DNA from 2 places in the Micromonospora sp. NPDC000663 genome. Region 2 is predicted to be linked to the other one. Evidence: predicted binding sites of a transcription regulator. Region 2 holds the regulator's gene; the other holds the start of a gene.
The links. The regulator HspR, encoded in region 2, represses chaperone genes until heat shock. The targets are predictions, from matches to a motif close to TTGAGTNNNNNNNACTCAA.
Positions count from the first base shown of each region.

Region 1: lon (endopeptidase La) is a predicted target of HspR. The motif match lies at 1,565-1,583, and genes of this name have one in related genera.

Region 1 covers NZ_JBIAYR010000004.1:469,353-477,780, forward strand. The annotation lists gene ACFY1S_RS17670 (response regulator) at 1-357, opposite strand, end outside; gene ACFY1S_RS17675 (manganese catalase family protein) at 596-1,465, shown strand; gene lon (endopeptidase La) at 1,607-3,937, shown strand; gene ACFY1S_RS17685 (DoxX family protein) at 4,072-4,476, shown strand; gene ACFY1S_RS17690 (DEAD/DEAH box helicase) at 4,526-6,256, opposite strand; gene ACFY1S_RS17695 (hypothetical protein) at 6,321-7,223, opposite strand; gene ACFY1S_RS17700 (sensor histidine kinase) at 7,356-8,428, shown strand, end outside.
Region 2 covers NZ_JBIAYR010000003.1:378,796-387,223, forward strand. The annotation lists gene ACFY1S_RS14030 (hypothetical protein) at 1-71, opposite strand, end outside; gene ACFY1S_RS14035 (TrkA C-terminal domain-containing protein) at 312-812, shown strand; gene ACFY1S_RS14040 (cation:proton antiporter) at 818-2,029, shown strand; gene ACFY1S_RS14045 (hypothetical protein) at 2,173-2,604, shown strand; gene ACFY1S_RS14050 (hypothetical protein) at 2,682-2,876, opposite strand; gene ACFY1S_RS14055 (heat shock protein transcriptional repressor HspR) at 3,006-3,446, opposite strand; gene dnaJ (molecular chaperone DnaJ) at 3,477-4,664, opposite strand; gene grpE (nucleotide exchange factor GrpE) at 4,747-5,505, opposite strand; gene dnaK (molecular chaperone DnaK) at 5,553-7,430, opposite strand; gene ACFY1S_RS14075 (ABC transporter) at 7,650-8,428, shown strand, end outside.

The DNA.
Region 1 (8,428 bases), on a different contig from region 2:
CGCCCAGCCGTCGAGGACGGCCAGCAGCGGGGGGAGCAGTTCCTCCGGCCCGCTGGTCTTGGGCAGATAGCCCTCGGCGCCGGCGCGCAGGGCCTCCAGCACCGGTGCCGGGTCGGTGGAACCGGACATCGCCACCACCCGTGTCTGGGGAGTGGTCCGCCGGATGGCCGCCACGGCCCGGATGCCACCGGGCGGTGGCAGGTGCAGGTCGACCAGGACGAGGTCCGGGAGGCAGCGGCTGACCAGACCCGCCGCGGTCGCCGCGTTGCCTGTCGAGCCGACGACCTCCGCGCGACCGTCGCTGGTCGTCGGCAGCAGCAGTTCCAGGCCGTGGACGAAAAGGGGGTGATCGTCCACGACCGCGATACGGAGTGTGGAACTGCCCGGCATGTCTGCGCCGTTCCCCGTTGGGCACGGATCATGCGGCCCGGCACCGAACGAGGTGGCTCGGGTGGATCTGCGAACGATAGGGCGTACCGGGCCTGTTGTCGCCGCGCATCCGGTGCCCTGACCCGGTGGGGACACAGGTTGGCCCGGTGGGGTCACCGAGGTGGGGATGCCTCGTCACCAGCAGTTCCGGTACGAGGAGGTTCAGATGTTCAGTCATGTCAAGGATCTGCAGTTCGAGGCGAAGCCGGACGGGCCGGATGCCGCGTTCGCCCGCCGGTTGCAGGAGGTTCTGGGCGGCAAGTGGGGTGAGATGACGGTGGCCAACCAGTACCTGTTCCAGGGGTGGAACTGCCGGCTGCCGGGCAAGTACAAGGATCTGCTGCTCGACGTGGGCACCGAGGAGGTGGGCCACGTCGAGATGATCGTCACCATGATCACCCGGTTGTTGGACAATGCGCCGCTGTCGTTGTCCGAGGGGGTTGCCGACAACCCGGGGGGCGCCGCTACCTACGCCGGGTCGAACCCGGCGCACTTCATCCACTCCGGTGGCGGGGCGTTGCCCGCCGACTCCAACGGGGTGCCGTGGAATGGCGCGTTCATCACCGCCAGCGGCAACCTGCTTGCCGACTTCCAGCTCAACGTCACCGCGGAGGCGCAGGGCCGGCTCCAGGTCGCCCGGTTGTTCAACATGACCGACGACCCGGGCGTCAAGCAGATGCTGCGCTTCCTGCTGGCCCGCGACACCATGCACCAGAACATGTGGCTGGCGGCGATCGAGCAGCTCAAGGAGGACGGGCTGGAGGACATGCCGGTGCCGGAGGCGTTCCCGGACTCCGGCGAGTTCACCGAGGAGTTCGGCTACACCTATCTGAGCTTCTCCGCGGGCAGCGACGCCAGCGAGGGACGCTGGGCGTCCGGGCCCACGCCGGACGGCAAGGGTGAGTTCCGGTACGGCGAAAGCCCGCGGGCGAACGCCCCCGAGCCGGTGCTGCCTCCGGGGGACCCGCGCCTGTACGGCACCAACCCAGGGATGGCCGGCTCGGTCGTGAACACGGTCAAGAACAAGCTCACCTGAGCTGTCCCGTCGGGTCGCCCGGCCGGTTCCGGGCGACCTGACGGGCTCCTTCGGGAGTGGTCTGGGTCACATCGCGGAACAAGGGGAACGCTTTGTTACTTGAGTGAGACACGCTCAACTCAACGCGATAGCAGGTGTTCGATGGCAACTCTTCCGGTACTTCCCCTGACCGACGCCGTGCTGCTGCCCGGCATGGTGATCCCGGTGACCCTCGACCCGACCACCCAGGCCGCGATCGACGCCGCACGGACGACCGACGACCGCAGGCTGCTGGCCGTGCCGCGCATCGACGGCGAGTACGGCCCCGTCGGCGTGGTCGCCACCATCGAGAAGGTCGGCCGGCTGCCCGACGGCGAGCCCGCCGCCGTGGTCCGTGGCCTGTCCCGGGCGCGGATCGGCTCCGGCGTGCCCGGCCCCGGCGCCGCACTCTGGGTCGAGGCGACCGAACTCGACGAACCCGCTCCCGCCGGCCGCGCCCGGGAACTCGCCCGCGAGTACCGCGCCCTGGTGACCTCCGTTCTCCAGCAGCGTGGCGCCTGGCAGGTCATCGACGCCGTCGAGCGGATGACCGACCTGTCCGAGCTGGCCGACTCGGCCGGCTACGCGCCCTGGCTGACCCTGGAGCAGAAGACCGAGCTGCTCGCCGCGCCGGACGTCACCGCCCGGCTGGAGCTGCTCGTCGGCTGGGTGAAGGACTACCTGGCCGAGCAGGAGGTCACCGAGCAGATCAACAGCGACGTCCGCGAAGGGCTGGAGAAGTCCCAGCGGGAGTTCCTGCTGCGCCAGCAGCTCGCCGCCATCCGCAAGGAGCTGGGCGAAGACGAGCCGGACGGCTCGGCCGACTACCGCAGCCGGGTGGAGAGCGCCGAGCTGCCGGAGAAGGTCCGCGAGGCCGCCCTGCGTGAGGTCGGCAAGCTGGAGCGGGCCAGTGACGCCTCCCCGGAGGCGGGCTGGATCCGTACCTGGCTCGACACGGTTCTCGAGATGCCGTGGGGTACGCGTACCCAGGACAACACCGACCTGGCCGCGGCCCGGGCGGTGCTCGACGCCGACCACGCCGGCCTGGCCGACGTGAAGGACCGCATCCTGGAGTACCTGGCCGTGCGCAACCGGCGGGCCGAGCGCAACCTCGGCGTGGTCGGCGGTCGCGGCTCCGGCGCGGTCCTCGCCCTCGCCGGCCCTCCCGGAGTGGGCAAGACCAGCCTCGGCGAGTCCGTCGCCCGGGCGCTCGGGCGCAACTTCGTCCGGGTGTCGCTCGGTGGCGTCCGCGACGAGGCGGAGATCCGCGGTCACCGGCGCACCTACGTGGGCGCGCTGCCCGGCCGGATCGTCCGCGCGCTGCGCGAGGCCGGCTCGATGAACCCGGTCGTGCTCCTCGACGAGGTGGACAAGCTGGCCGCCGGCTACGCCGGTGACCCGGCCGCCGCCCTGCTGGAGGTCCTCGACCCGGCGCAGAACCACACCTTCCGGGACCACTACCTGGAGGTCGACCTCGACCTGTCCGACGTGCTCTTCCTCGCCACCGCGAACGTGGTCGAGTCCATCCCCGGCCCGCTGCTGGACCGGATGGAGCTGGTCATGCTGGACGGGTACACCGAGGACGAGAAGGTCGCCATCGCCCGCGACCACCTGCTGCCCCGGCAGCGGGAGCGGGCCGGGCTGACCGCCGACGAGGTCGAGATCGCCGACGAGGCCCTCGCGCTGATCGCGGGGGAGTACACCCGGGAGGCCGGCGTACGGCAGCTCGAACGTGGCCTCGCCAAGATCCTGCGCAAGGTGGCGGTGACCCTGGCTACCGACCCGACCCCGGTACGCGTCGACACCGACAACCTCGCCGGCTACCTGGGGCGGCCGAAGTTCACCCCGGAGTCGGCCGAGCGCACCGCGGTGCCCGGAGTGGCAACCGGTCTCGCCGTCACGGGCGCCGGTGGGGACGTGCTCTTCATCGAGGCGACCAGCATGGAGGGCGAGCCGGGGCTGACCCTGACCGGCCAGCTCGGTGACGTGATGAAGGAGTCGGCGCACATCGCCCTGTCGTACCTGCGCTCCAACGGGCGGCGGTTCGGCATCGACCCGAACGTCCTGGCCGGGCGTCGGATCCACGTCCACTTCCCGGCGGGCGCGGTGCCCAAGGACGGCCCGAGCGCCGGCATCACGATGGTGACGGCCCTGGCCTCGCTTGTCACCGGCCGCCCGGTCCGACCGGAGTTCGGAATGACAGGCGAGGTGACGCTCTCCGGGCGGGTACTGCCGATCGGCGGGGTGAAGCAGAAGCTGCTCGCCGCGCACCGGGCAGGCCTCACCGAGGTGATCATCCCGGCGCGTAACGAGCCCGACCTGGACGACCTGCCGACCGAGGTGCGCGAGGCGCTGACCGTGCACACCCTGGCCGACGTGGCCGACGTGCTCGCCCTGGCGCTGCGCCCGGCCGACGTGGAGGCGCTCGACGGTCCGGCGCTCGCCGCCGCCTGACGCTCCGCACACGACGACCCCCGCCGTCTCCTCGACGGCGGGGGCCGTCGCTGTACGCGGGTGGGGGACTACTGTCCCGCTCGAACCCTCACCCCACCTCTCCGCCGCGAGGCGGTGCCCCCGGAGGAACCCCTGTGAACGTTGCGCTCTGGGTCGTCCAGATCCTGCTCGCCGCCATCTTCGCCGGCGCCGGCCTGGCCAAACTGACCCAGCCCAAGGAGAAGCTGCGCGACCCGATGCGATGGGTGGACCCCGTCCCGCCGTCGCAGGTCAAGGCGCTCGGCGCGGTCGAGGTGCTTGCCGCCGTCGGGCTGGTGCTGCCCCCGCTCACCGGCATCGCCACCGTGCTGACACCCCTCGCCGCGGTGGGCCTCGTCATCGTGATGATCGGCGGCATCCTGGTGCACCTGCGCGACATGAAGAAGCCCGACAACCAGGACCGGCGTCGGATGGAGATCCAGGGCGCCCTCACCTGTGCGGTGCTGCTCGTGCTCGCCGCGGTCGTCGCCTGGGGCCGGTTCGGCCCGTACGCCTTCTGATCCACGCCGCCGGCGACCGTCGTACCCCCGGCGGTCGCCGGCGGCGGGCTCAGCGCTCGCCGCCGCGGTCCCGACGGACAGTGGCCTTGCGGCCCTTGATCGTGCTGGAGCGCAACCCGGAGATCACCTCGTCGGCCACTCCCTGCGGCACCTCCACGAGTGAGAACCGGTCGGCGATCTCGATCGAGCCGATGTCCCGGCCCCGGATGCCCGTCTCCCCGGTGATGGCTCCCACGAGATCCTGCGGGCGCACCCCGGCCCGCCGGCCCAGGCCGACGAAGACCTGCACGGTGTTGCCGCCGCCCGGACGCGGCCGGCCCCCGCCGCGCCGGTCCCCGCCCCGACCGCCGGCCTCCGGCCGGCCCTCGCGCGGGCCGCGCACCGGCACCTGCGGTATCTCCTCCTCGTCGTCCGAACCGGGGGAGGTCACCTCGTGCGCCAGCTTCACCGCGGCGAGGGCGACCTCCATCAGATCGAACTCGTCGGTGAGCGTCTCCACGATCACCCGGAACGGGTCCAGGTCGTCCTCCAGCAGGCTCTCCCGCAGCGCCGCCTGGGTCAGCTCCAGCCGGCGGGTGCGCATGTCCGCCACAGTGGGGATCTTGTCGATGGTGATCCGCTGGCCGGTCACCCGCTCGATGGTCTTGAGCATCCGGTGCTCGCGCGGCTCGGCCAGGGTGATCGCCACACCCTCCCGGCCGGCCCGGCCCACCCGGCCGATCCGGTGCACGTACGACTCCGGCGCCGACGGCACGTCGTAGTTCACCACGTGGGTGAGCTGCTCGACGTCCAGGCCACGGGCCGCCACGTCGGTGGCCACCAGCAGGTCGGCGGTGCCCGCCCGCAGCCGGCCCATCACCCGGTCGCGCTGTTCCTGGCTCATCCCGCCGTGCAGCGCCTCGGAGCGGTAGCCCCGGCCGTTCATCGTCTCGGTCAGCCGGTCCACCTCCTCCCGGCTGCGGCAGAAGACGATGGCGGCGGTCGGCGACTCCACGTCCAGCACCCGGCCCAGCGCGGCCGGCTTGTGCGCCCGCGTCACGATGTACGCGCTCTGCCGCACCCGGGGCGCCTCACCGGCGACCGTCTGCTCCCGGCCGATCTCGATCCGGACCGGCTCGCGAAGGTGCTGGCGGGCCATCCCGTCGATCCGGGACGGCATGGTGGCCGAGAAGAGCACCGTCTGGCGCTGCGCCGGCGCGTGCTCCAGGATCGCCTCGATGTCCTCGGCGAAGCCCATGTCGAGCATCTCGTCCGCCTCGTCGAGCACCACCGTGGCGAGGCCGCCCAGGCGCAGGGTGCCCCTGGCGATGTGGTCCAGGGCCCGGCCCGGGGTGGCCACCACCACGTCCACCCCGCTGTCCAGCGCCCGCAGCTGCCGCCCGATCGGCTGTCCGCCGTAGATCGGCAGCACCCGCGCGCCCAGGTCCTTGCCGTAGCGGTGGAACGCCTCGGACACCTGCACGGCCAGCTCCCGCGTCGGCACCAGCACCAGCGCCACCGGGTCCCCGCCGTCGCGGTGCGCCACCATCCGGTGCAGCAGCGGCAGCGCGAACGCCGCCGTCTTGCCGGTGCCGGTGGCGGCCTGACCGAGCAGGTCGCGGCCGTCGAGCAGCGGTGGGATCGCCTCCCGCTGGATGGGGGTCGGCTCCTCGTAACCGAGGGCGGCCAGGGCGCCCAGCAGTTCGGCGCGCAGCCCGAGCTCCGTGAAGGCGTTCGCCTCGTCGGTGCCGTCGGGGGTGGTGTCGGTCGGTGCGTCGTGCTGTGCAGGTGCGGAACTCATGTGCCAAGCCTTTCATCACGCCGTCCGGCCCGCTGCGGCGACCGGCACAAGAGCGGCACCCGGGTCAGTCGCCGCTGCTCAGGATCGCCAGGATCATGACCGCGGCGAGAGCCGCGTCGAGCACTCCACACCACTCGGCGTAGCCGCGCGGCACCACCCGGCCGGTGCGGTGGTGCGCCAGGTCCCAGCCGGCGTGCGCCAGCCACCCGAACGCCACCAGCCAGGAGGCCGTCCGCCCCCCGACGGCGACCGCGACGAGCGTCAGGGCCACCCAGGCGGCCAGACCGACGAGCTGGGTGGCGAGCACGCCCGGCCCGCCCAGCGAGCGGCGGACCAGGCCGATCAGCAGGTAACCGCCGGGCAGCACCAGCATCGTCCACGGGCTGAGCACGAAGGGATCCACCCACATGTCCACGGTCATCAGCAGCGCCAGCCCAGTCGGCCAGCGGCGGGCCAACGCCACCACGGCCGGCCTCCGCCGGATCACCGACGGCGTCTCGTGCCGGTGCCGCACCGCCACCAGCACCATCGCCGGCACCATCAGCAGGTGACCGCCGAGCATCAGCACATCGCCGCCCAGCACACCCGCCCAGAACGGGACGAGCAGCAGCAGGAACGGCACGTACATCGCGGCGGCCATCTCGACGACGCCCCGCCAGTGGTGCGCCCGGTAGCGCATCCACACGGTCATCCCGACCGTCATGTTGGTGGCCATCACCAGCGCGGCCACGTCCGCGCGGCCCAACGCCCCGCCGAGCCCCAGCGGGCGCCCTACCGTCTCCCACAGCGGCCCGAGCAGCACCATTCCGGCGACCATCGCGAGCGCCATCTCGCCGAGATGCCACAGCAGCCGCCGCGCGCCGCCGGCAGGTGCCGCGTCGGGCGGTGCCGGCCGGTGGGTCGCCAGCGGCCCGGGCGACGGTACGACGGTGGCGGTGTTCGCGTACATCGGTGTCTTCTTCTCCATGCCGTCGACACTGCCGGCGTTCCGGCGCGGTCGGCAGGCTCGTCCGTCACCGGAATCCCGTGCGCGGCGCACGGTCCGACCGTGACAACTCGCACCTGTGGACCGTGCGCCCGGCGGCCCTAGGATCGACGCGTGGCGAGCGAGGCGGTGATTCCCCGGGCGGACCGCCGGATGCACCGGGCCCGGCAGGCGACGCTGCTGTCGCTGGCCACCGGTGTGTGGGCGACTGTGCTGCTGCCCGCCGTGGGACTGACCCGGGAGCCGGACACGTCCCGCGTCGCGTTCGGCGCGGTAGGCATCTGCGCCTTCGCGGCAGCCCAGACCGCCGTGCTGTACGCGGCCGTCACGCCGTGGCTCGCCCAGCGGTGGCGACGCCGCGCCCAGCTCGCTCTGGCCGCCGTGGCGGCGCTGACCGTGCCGTTGGCCGCCCCGGTGGCGGCCGGCGCCTGGCCGACCTGGGCGTGGATAGGCGCCGCCCTGGTCGGGATGGCTCCGCTGCTGTTCGGCCTCCCCGGCGCGGCGGCGGTGACCGCCGGCACCCTGCTCGTGTCGGCGGGCGTGGCCTGGTGGACCGGCGGTTCGGTCGTCCGCTACCTGGTCGTGACCGGCGGGGTTGGGGTCGCCGTGGCAGCCGTCAACTGGCTGCAGGTCTGGTTCTGGGGGCTGCTCGTGGAGGCCCGGCAGGGTCAGGCCGCCCAGGCTCAACTGGCCGCGGCGGAGGAGCGGCTGCGGTTCGCCCGCGACGTGCACGACGTGCTGGGGCACCACCTCACAGTCATCGCGTTGAAGGCCGAACTGGCCGCCCGGCTGGCGCCTGTGGACGCCGAGCGGTCCGGCCGGGAGGCCGCCGAGGTGCAGCGCCTCGCCGCCGCCGCGCTGGCCGAGGTCCGTGAGACCGTGCACGGCTATCGCGCGGTCGACCTCGGCGAGCAGTTGGCAGCCGTGGCCGAGGTGCTGCGGTCCTGCGGGGTGCGCTGCACGGTGCAGCCACCACCAGCGGAGGTGCCGCAGCCGGCGGCCAGCGAACTGGCTGCGGTGCTCCGCGAGGCGGGCACCAACGTGTTGCGGCACAGCCGGGCCGACTGGTGCCGGATCCGCGTCGACCGGGAGGAGAAGGTGGCCACCATGACTGTCGTCAACGACGGCGCCGACGACCGGGGTCCGGACGAACACAGCCACGGCCTGCGCGGCCTCGCCGACCGGCT
Region 2 (8,428 bases):
CGGCCCAGCATCTTGGCGCGGGCCAGGTCCGGCGCGGAGATCGGCAGGTGGATGACGAAGCGCCCGGTCATCGCCGCCGCAATCGGTGAGGCATGGCTGACGGTCCTCGCTGGAAGGCGTCGGCGTGTTCGTGGCGGAGAAGCCACCGACCTCCTGACGGGTCGACGGCTCTAGATCGACACGAGATCGCCGATGTCGGGGTGTCCCGCTCGCTGGATACCCCCACATCGGCGATGTCGAGTCGATCAAGGCTGCGCTGCCGATCAGCGTCCAAGATCTGCCGTTTGTTAACGAGGCGGTAGCCTTGGTGGGTGCGAGTACGTGTCGAGCAGACCGCCTTACCCGGGATCGGGGTACGTCACGATCTGGTGACGGAGTCCGGACGCCGCCTGGGCGTCGTCTCCCACCGCAATGGTCGCCGGGACCTGGTCCTCTACGATCCCGACGACCCCGACTCCTGCCAGGCGGACATCCCGCTGACCGACGACGAGGCGGAGGCGCTTGCCGACATCCTCGGCGCGTCGCTGATGCTCGGTCAGCTCTCCGGGCTCCGCGAGCAGGCCGCCGGCCTGCTCACCGAGCAGATCGCCATCACGGCGGGGTCGCGGTACGTCAACAGGCAGCTCAGCGAGACCAAGGCGCGTACCCGCACCAGCGCCTCCATCGTGGCGGTGCTGCGTGACGGCGAGGTCATCGTCTCGCCGCTTCCCTCGTTCCGCTTCGCGGCCGGTGACGTGGTGGTCGTCGTCGGGACCCGCAGGGGTCTCGACGGCGTGTCCGCCATCCTCGCCGACAGTGACCCGGACGGCTGAGGCGGATGCACGATTTCACCACACTGCTCATCGAGGTCGGCGCGCTCCTTCTCCTGCTCGGGCTCCTCAGCCGGCTCAGCCGGCGCTTCGGCCTCTCGCCCATTCCCCTCTACCTGCTGGCCGGGCTCGCTTTCGGGCACGGCGGATTGCTGCCGCTGGATGCCAGCGAGGAGTTCTTCGCGGTCGGCGCCGAGATCGGCGTCATCCTCCTGCTGGTGATGCTCGGCCTGGAGTACTCGGCGAACGAACTCGTCGGCAACCTGCGGTCGGCCGCCCCGGCCGGGGTGATCGACGGCGTCCTCAACGCGCTCCCCGGCGCGGGTTTCGCGCTGCTGCTCGGCTGGGACTGGGTGGCCGCCCTGGTGCTCGGCGGCATCACCTGGGTCTCCTCCTCAGGGGTGATCGCCAAGGTCCTCGGCGACCTGGGTCGGCTCGGTAACCGGGAAACCCCTGTCATCCTGTCGGTGCTCGTCATCGAGGACCTGGCGATGGCGCTCTACCTGCCGCTTGTCACCGCCGTCCTGGCCGGAACCGGTCTGCTCGGCGGGGGTATCGCACTCACCGTCGCGGTGGGCACGGTGCTCATCGTGCTGGTGGTCGCCATCCGGTACGGCCACCTGATCTCGTCCGCCCTGTCGGCGAAGGACCCGGAGGCGCTGCTGCTCGGCGTACTCGGTCTGACCTTGCTGATCGCCGGCATCGCCGCGAAGCTCCAGGTGTCGGCGGCGGTCGGCGCGTTCCTGGTCGGCATCGCGCTCTCCGGTCCGGTCGCACACCACGCCACCGAACTGCTGTCGCCCCTGCGGGACCTGTTCGCCGCGGTGTTCTTCGTCTTCTTCGGCCTGACCACCAGCCCACATGACATCCCGCCCGTGCTGCTTCCGGCGCTCGCGCTGGCCGTGGTCACCATGGCGACGAAGACGCTCACCGGCTACCTCGCGGCCCGCCGGGTCGGCATCGCCGAACCGGGTCGCTGGCGGGCCGGCCTGGCACTCGTACCCCGTGGGGAGTTCTCCATCGTCATCGCCGGCCTCGCGGTGGCGGCCGGGAGCGTCGAGCCGAGGTTGGCCGCGCTCGCGGCGACGTACGTCCTGATCACCGTGGTGACCGGGCCGATCGTGGCCCGGATGCCGGACTTCCCGTGGTTCAAGCGGTGGCTGCGTACGCGCGCCGCCGCGGCGGCCAACCGGGCGGCGGTGGTTCCGGTTCACGACTGACGCGCGTTCCGGCCAACGGTTGCCGAATTGCTCCGCACGGGGACTACCGCAGCACCCGGCGGCGGGTTACCGTTTCGCCCCAGCAGCCAGCGTTCGCGGGGTGGGCACGTGCCCACCCGCGGGCGAGAGCGGAAGGTTGGCCGGTGAGCGTGCAGGAGTCGACGTTCCACGGCTTCGCCAACCCCGTCGATCCAACTCCGGCGGAGTTGCGAGCTTGGGCGTACCAGCCCGATTCGGTGCCGTTGGCTTCCATGCCACCGGACTGGGACCTCCTGGTCTCCGGTGACCGGCTGGTGCTGACGCTCTTCGATCTGGCAATGGACCCGACCTGCCCGGCCCGGCGCTTCGCGCTGCACTGCCTCTACATCTACGCGGCCGACGGCATCCGGACGAAATTCCGCGCCCACCCCAAGCGCCGCTTCCGCAAGCTGGTGGAGCAGGCCGAGCGGGAGGGCGACGAGCTGATGAAGATCTGGGCGCACAACGGCCGCGTGCTGCTGGCCCGCCCGGATCTGTTCGTCTACCGGGACTGGTGCGAAGGCGGCCTGGTCCGCGAGAACCGCCGCCTCGGCTGAGCTGGTCGCGGCAGGGAGTCAGCAAGGCGAACGGGCCGGGACCCCCCGTGGGTCCCGGCCCGCACGTCGGTCACCGGTCAGTCCCGCTTGCGTTCGGTCTCGGCTCGGGCCTGGTCGACGCCGTGGTCGGTCTGGTCCGCGAACCGCCCCTCTTTGATCCGGTCCCGGAAGGTTCCCTCGGTGACCTTGTCGAACTTCTCGCGGACGGTGTCGGCCAGGTTCTCCAACCGTTCCTCGGCCTGTTGGGCAACCTTCTTCGCCGGCTCCGCCACTGCTCCCCCTCGCCATGCCGACAGGTCCGAATTAAGCCGGTTGGACCTGTATTGACAAGTTAACGGAAACGACCCGGCCCGCGCCGGGAAATCGGGGCGCGGGCCGGGCCGGAAAAAGCGAAGAAGAGGTCAGCGATCGGGCGTACGGCGGGGCCGCCAGACCACCAGCGCGGTGGACGTGCGATTGGTGGGCACGAGATCGCGGCCCGGGAAACGGGCGAGCGACTCCAGCTCGGCCACCCGGCGGTACGCGGCGTCCAACTCCGCCTCCAGCCGGGCCACCCGCTGCTGCGCCTGCTCCAGCAGACGCTCCAGCCCGATGATCCGCTTGACCCCGGCGAGGTTGATCCCGTCGTCCTGGCTGAGCCGCTGCACCTCGCGCAGCAGCACCACGTCCCGCACGCTGTACCGACGCCCACCACCGGCCGCCCGACCGGGCTGCACCAGCCCCAGCCGGTCGTACTGGCGCAGGGTCTGCGGATGCATCCCCGCCATCCGCGCCGCGACCGAGATCATCAGCACCTTGGCCTCGTAGGCAGGGTCACCCGAACCGAGGAACTCGCCCGACATGCCGCTCACCTCCGCGTCCATCCCACCGGACTAACTGACCCGACGCACCCGAGCGTCGAGATGTTCCCGCGCAGCCGGCGGACTCTGCTCGGCGAACGCCTCCAACGCCGTACGCGCCTCGTCGGACAGTCGAGCCGGCACCACCACGTCCAACGTGACAAGCAGATCGCCTGCCTGCCCGTCGCGGCGCACCACACCCTTGCCCCGCGCCCTCAGCACCCGGCCGCTCGGCGTACCCGGCGGCACCCGCAGGGTCACCGCGCCGTCGAGCGTGGGCACCCGCAGGTCCGTGCCGAGCACTGCCTCCGCGAACGTCACCGGCACGGTAAGGGTCAGGTCGTCACCGGTACGCCCGAACAGCTCGTCCGGCCGGACCTTGACGTGCACGAACAGGTCGCCGGCCGGACCGCCGCGCTCGCCCGGCTCACCGCGCCCGGCCAGCCGGATGCGTTGGCCGTCGGCCACCCCGGCCGGGAAGCGCACGTTCATCGTGCGGGTCTTGGTGACCCCACCGCTGCCGTGGCACTCGGGGCACTTCTCCTCGACCACGGTGCCGACGCCCTGGCAGTTGCGGCACGGCTCGGAGAAGCTGAACGACCCCTGGTTGCGGGTGGTGACCCCGGCGCCGTGGCAGACCGGGCAGGTACGCGGCTGGGTGCCGGGCTTGGCGCCGTTGCCGTGGCAGGTGTCGCAGACACCCGGGGCCCGCAGCGTGAGGGGCAGTGTCACCCCGCGTACCGCGTCGCCGAAGTCGAGCGCCACCTCGGTCTCGACGTCCCGACCACGGGCCGGACCGCGCGGCGCGGCCTGCCCGGCGCCCTGCCCACCGGAGAAGATCGAACTGAACAGGTCCTGGAAGCCGGCACCGCCGAAGCGACGGTCACCACCTCCGGCAGCGCCGCCGCCGAACAGGTCGGAGACGTCGAACGGCATACCGCCCGGCTGGCCGCCGCTCCGGGCGTTGCGCCGGAACGCGCCCGACCCGAACAGCGAACGCATCTCGTCGTACTCCCGGCGGCGGCCGGCGTCCGACAACACGTTGTACGCCTCGGACGCGGCCTTGAACCGCTCCTCGGCCTTGGCGTCGCCCGGGTTGTGGTCCGGGTGCGACTCCCGCGCCACCTTCCGGTACGCCTTCTTGATGTCATCCGCGGAGGCGGCCTTGTCCACGCCGAGCACGGCGTAGAAGTCCTTCTCGAGCCAGTCCTTCGAACTCACCGGTCCACCCCCTTCCAACAGTCGTGGCCCGGCCGTCCCGCCCGCCGCGCGGCGGGCGGGACGGCCCGGTCACCGTCTCGCACTATTCCGGATCCGCGACCGCGACGAGAGCGGGGCGCAGCAGCCGCTCACCGAGCTGGTAGCCGCGCCGCATGACCTGCACGCAGGTCGGTTCGCTGACCTCGGTCGAGGTCTGGTGCGCGACCGCCTCGTGCCGGGTCGGGTCGAACGGGTCGCCCTGCTCGCCGAAGGCGTTCAGACCGAACTTGCCGAGCGCGGTGGTGAGCTGTTCCGCCACCGTGCCGAACGGCCCGACCAGGTCGCCGTGTTCCCGGGCCCGGTCCAGGTCGTCCAGGATCGGCAGCAGCGCGGCGAGCACCGAGCCGGTCGCCTGCTCCTGCACCAGGCTGCGGTCCCGGTCCACCCGCTTGCGGTAGTTGGCGTACTCCGCCGACACCCGTTGCAGGTCGCGGGTCCGCTCGTCCAGCTCGGCCCGCAGCGCCTCCAGCTCGGCACCGAGCGCGGTGCCGGGGGCACCGCCGTCGGCCGGCTTCGCCGGGGCGTCCACCACCGGCGGGCCGGACGGCTCCGGACCGTCGGTGGAGTTGACCTCGACCTCGATCTCGTCGACCACGATCTCGGCGTCCTCGACGAGGCCCTCGGCGGGAAGGTCACTCCCCGCGTCGGCGGCCGCGCCCTCCGGCTCCGTCGCGTCGCTGATCTTGCGGTTGTTGCGGATGACGACCCGCTCCTCGGCACCGGTGTTCGGCTCCGTGGGCGCGGAGCCACCCGGCGTCGACCCGGTGTCGCCCGGGTCGGCGGCTCGTGGCTTCTGCGTCATGCGGCTACCTCATCCCTTCGCCGTGGATTCGTGTCGGAGGCCGACGGTCACTTCTTGCCGTCCTCGTCCACGATCTCCGCGTCGACGACGTCGTCGCCGCCACCGGTGCCGCCGGCCTGCGGGCCGGTCGGACCGGTCGCGCCGGTCGCACCCGGGCCGGCCTCGCCGCCCGGCTGCTGACCCTGCTCGGCCTGCTGGGCGTAGAGCAGCGAACCGGCCTGCTGGGAGACCTGCGCCAGCCGCTCGTGCGCCGACTTGATCTTCTCGATGTCCTGACCACCGAGGGCGCCGCGCAGCTCGCCGAGCGCCTCGTTGAGCTGCTCCCGGTTCTCGGTGGGCAGCTTGTCGCCGCTCTCGGCGAGGAACTTCTCGGTCTGCCACTGCAGCGCCTCGGCCACGTTGCGGGTCTCGGCGTCGTCGCGGCGACGCTTGTCCTCCTCCGCGTGCTCCTCGGCGTCCCGGCGCATCCGCTCGATGTCGTCCTTCGGCAGCGAGGAGCCGCCGGTGATCGTCATCTTCTGTTCCTTGCCGGTGCCCAGGTCCTTGGCGTGCACGTTGACGATGCCGTTGGCGTCGATGTCGAAAGCGACCTCGATCTGCGGCACGCCGCGCGGCGCCGGCGGAAGGCCGGTCAGCTCGAAGGTGCCGAGCTTCTTGTTGTAGGCCGCGATCTCCCGCTCACCCTGGAACACCTGGATGAGCACCGACGGCTGGTTGTCGTCAGCCGTGGTGAACACCTCGGAGCGCTTGGTCGGGATCGTGGTGTTGCGCTCGATCAGCTTGGTGAAGATGCCGCCCTTGGTCTCGATGCCCAGGCTCAGCGGGGTCACGTCGAGCAGCAGGACGTCCTTGACCTCACCCTTGAGCACACCGGCCTGGAGGGCGGCGCCGACGGCGACTACCTCGTCCGGGTTGACGCCCTTGTTGGGGTCGCGGCCGGTGAGCTGCTTGACCAGGTCGGTCACGGCGGGCATGCGGGTCGAGCCACCGACGAGGATGACGTGCTCGACGTCCGAGATCTTGATCCCGGCGTCCTTGACGGCCTGCTCGAACGGGCCCTTGCAGCGGTCCAGCAGATCCTGCGTCATCCGCTGGAACTCGGCGCGGCTGAGCGTCACGTCGAGGTGCAGCGGGCCGGCGGAGCCGGCGGTGATGTACGGCAGGTTGATGTTGGTGGTGGTCGCCGCCGACAGCTCGATCTTGGCCTTCTCGGCGGCCTCACGGAGCCGCTGGAGGGCCATCTTGTCCTGACCGAGGTCGATGCCGTGCTCACCGCGGAACGTCTTGACCAGGTGGTCGATGATCCGCTGGTCCCAGTCGTCGCCACCGAGGTGGTTGTCACCGCTCGTCGACTTGACCTCGATGACGCCCTCGGCAAGCTCCAGCAGCGACACGTCGAAGGTGCCGCCGCCGAGGTCGAAGACCAGGACGGTCTGCTCCTTGGAACCCTTGTCCAGCCCGTACGCCAGGGCGGCCGCGGTCGGCTCGTTGACGATCCGCAGCACGTTGAAGCCGGCGATCTCACCGGCCTCCTTGGTGGCCTGGCGCTGGCTGTCGTTGAAGTAGGCCGGAACGGTGATCACCGCGTCGGTGATCTGCTCGCCCAGGTACGCCTCGGCGTCCCGCTTGAGCTTCATCAGGGTCCGGGCCGAGATCTCCTGCGGGGTGTACTTCTTGCCGTCGATGTCGACGGACCAGTTCGTGCCGACCTCGCGCTTGACCGAGCGGATCGTCCGGTCCGGGTTGGTCACCGCCTGGCGCTTGGCGACCTCACCGACGAGCACCTCGCCGTTGCGGGCGAACGCGACGATCGACGGGGTCGTCCGCGAGCCCTCCGCGTTAGCGATGACGGTGGGCTCACCGCCCTCGAGAACGCTGACGCAGGAGTTCGTCGTGCCGAGGTCGATACCGACCGCACGTGCCATCTTCGCTTCCTCACTTCGTAAGGTTGTGCAGGTGACGGGCACCGCCCGCGCTGCCTGGCGGGCACCGCCCGCAGCGGACCACACCACAAGTTGAGTGAACTTGACTCAATAGTGCCACGCCCCGGCGAATCGTCAAGTCGACTTGAGCCGACCCGACGCAACCCACCCGTTACTACCGTCCGGTTGTCTTCCCTTGCATCGGTCGGGCACGCTTTAGCGGTGACGACGCACGGCGATTCCGCCACCCGTTCCGGCGCGCCCGCCGTCGCCGCCCGCACCGGCCCGCCGGACGCCGCGGAGGAGCCGCCCGCCACCACCGGGGACGACAGCCTCCCCGGCGCGCTGACGGGCCTTCGGGCCGCGATCGGTGCCACCCGGTATCCCCTCGCGCTGCCCTCCGCCGGGTCCGCCCGGCACACCGCCGCCGCCCTCACCGACCAACTCGACGACTACCTGCTGCCCCGGCTCGCCCGGCTCGACGCACCCCTGCTCGTGGTGGTCGGCGGCTCCACCGGCGCGGGCAAGTCGACCCTGGTCAACAGCCTGGTCAAGGCCCGGGTCAGCGCCGCCGGTGTGCTCCGGCCCACCACCCGCTCCCCGGTGCTGGTCTGCAACCCGGCCGACGCGACCTGGTTCCGGCAGGGCGACCTGCTGCCCGGGCTGACCCGCACCACCGAGCCGAGCGAAGATCCACGCGCGCTGCACCTGGTCACCGCCCCCGCCCTGCCACCCGGGCTGGCCTTCCTCGACGCACCTGACATCGACTCGGTGGTCGACGCCAACCGGGCGCTTGCCAGCCAGTTGCTGGCCGCCGCCGACCTCTGGCTCTTCGTCACCACCGCCGCCCGGTACGCCGACGCGGTGCCCTGGGAGCTACTGCGCAGCGCCCGGGCGCGGGGCGCGGTCATCGCGATGGTGCTGGACCGGGTCCCCGCCGAGGCCACCGACGAGATCGCCGCGCACCTGGCCGAGATGCTGGAGGCGCAGGACCTCGGCAG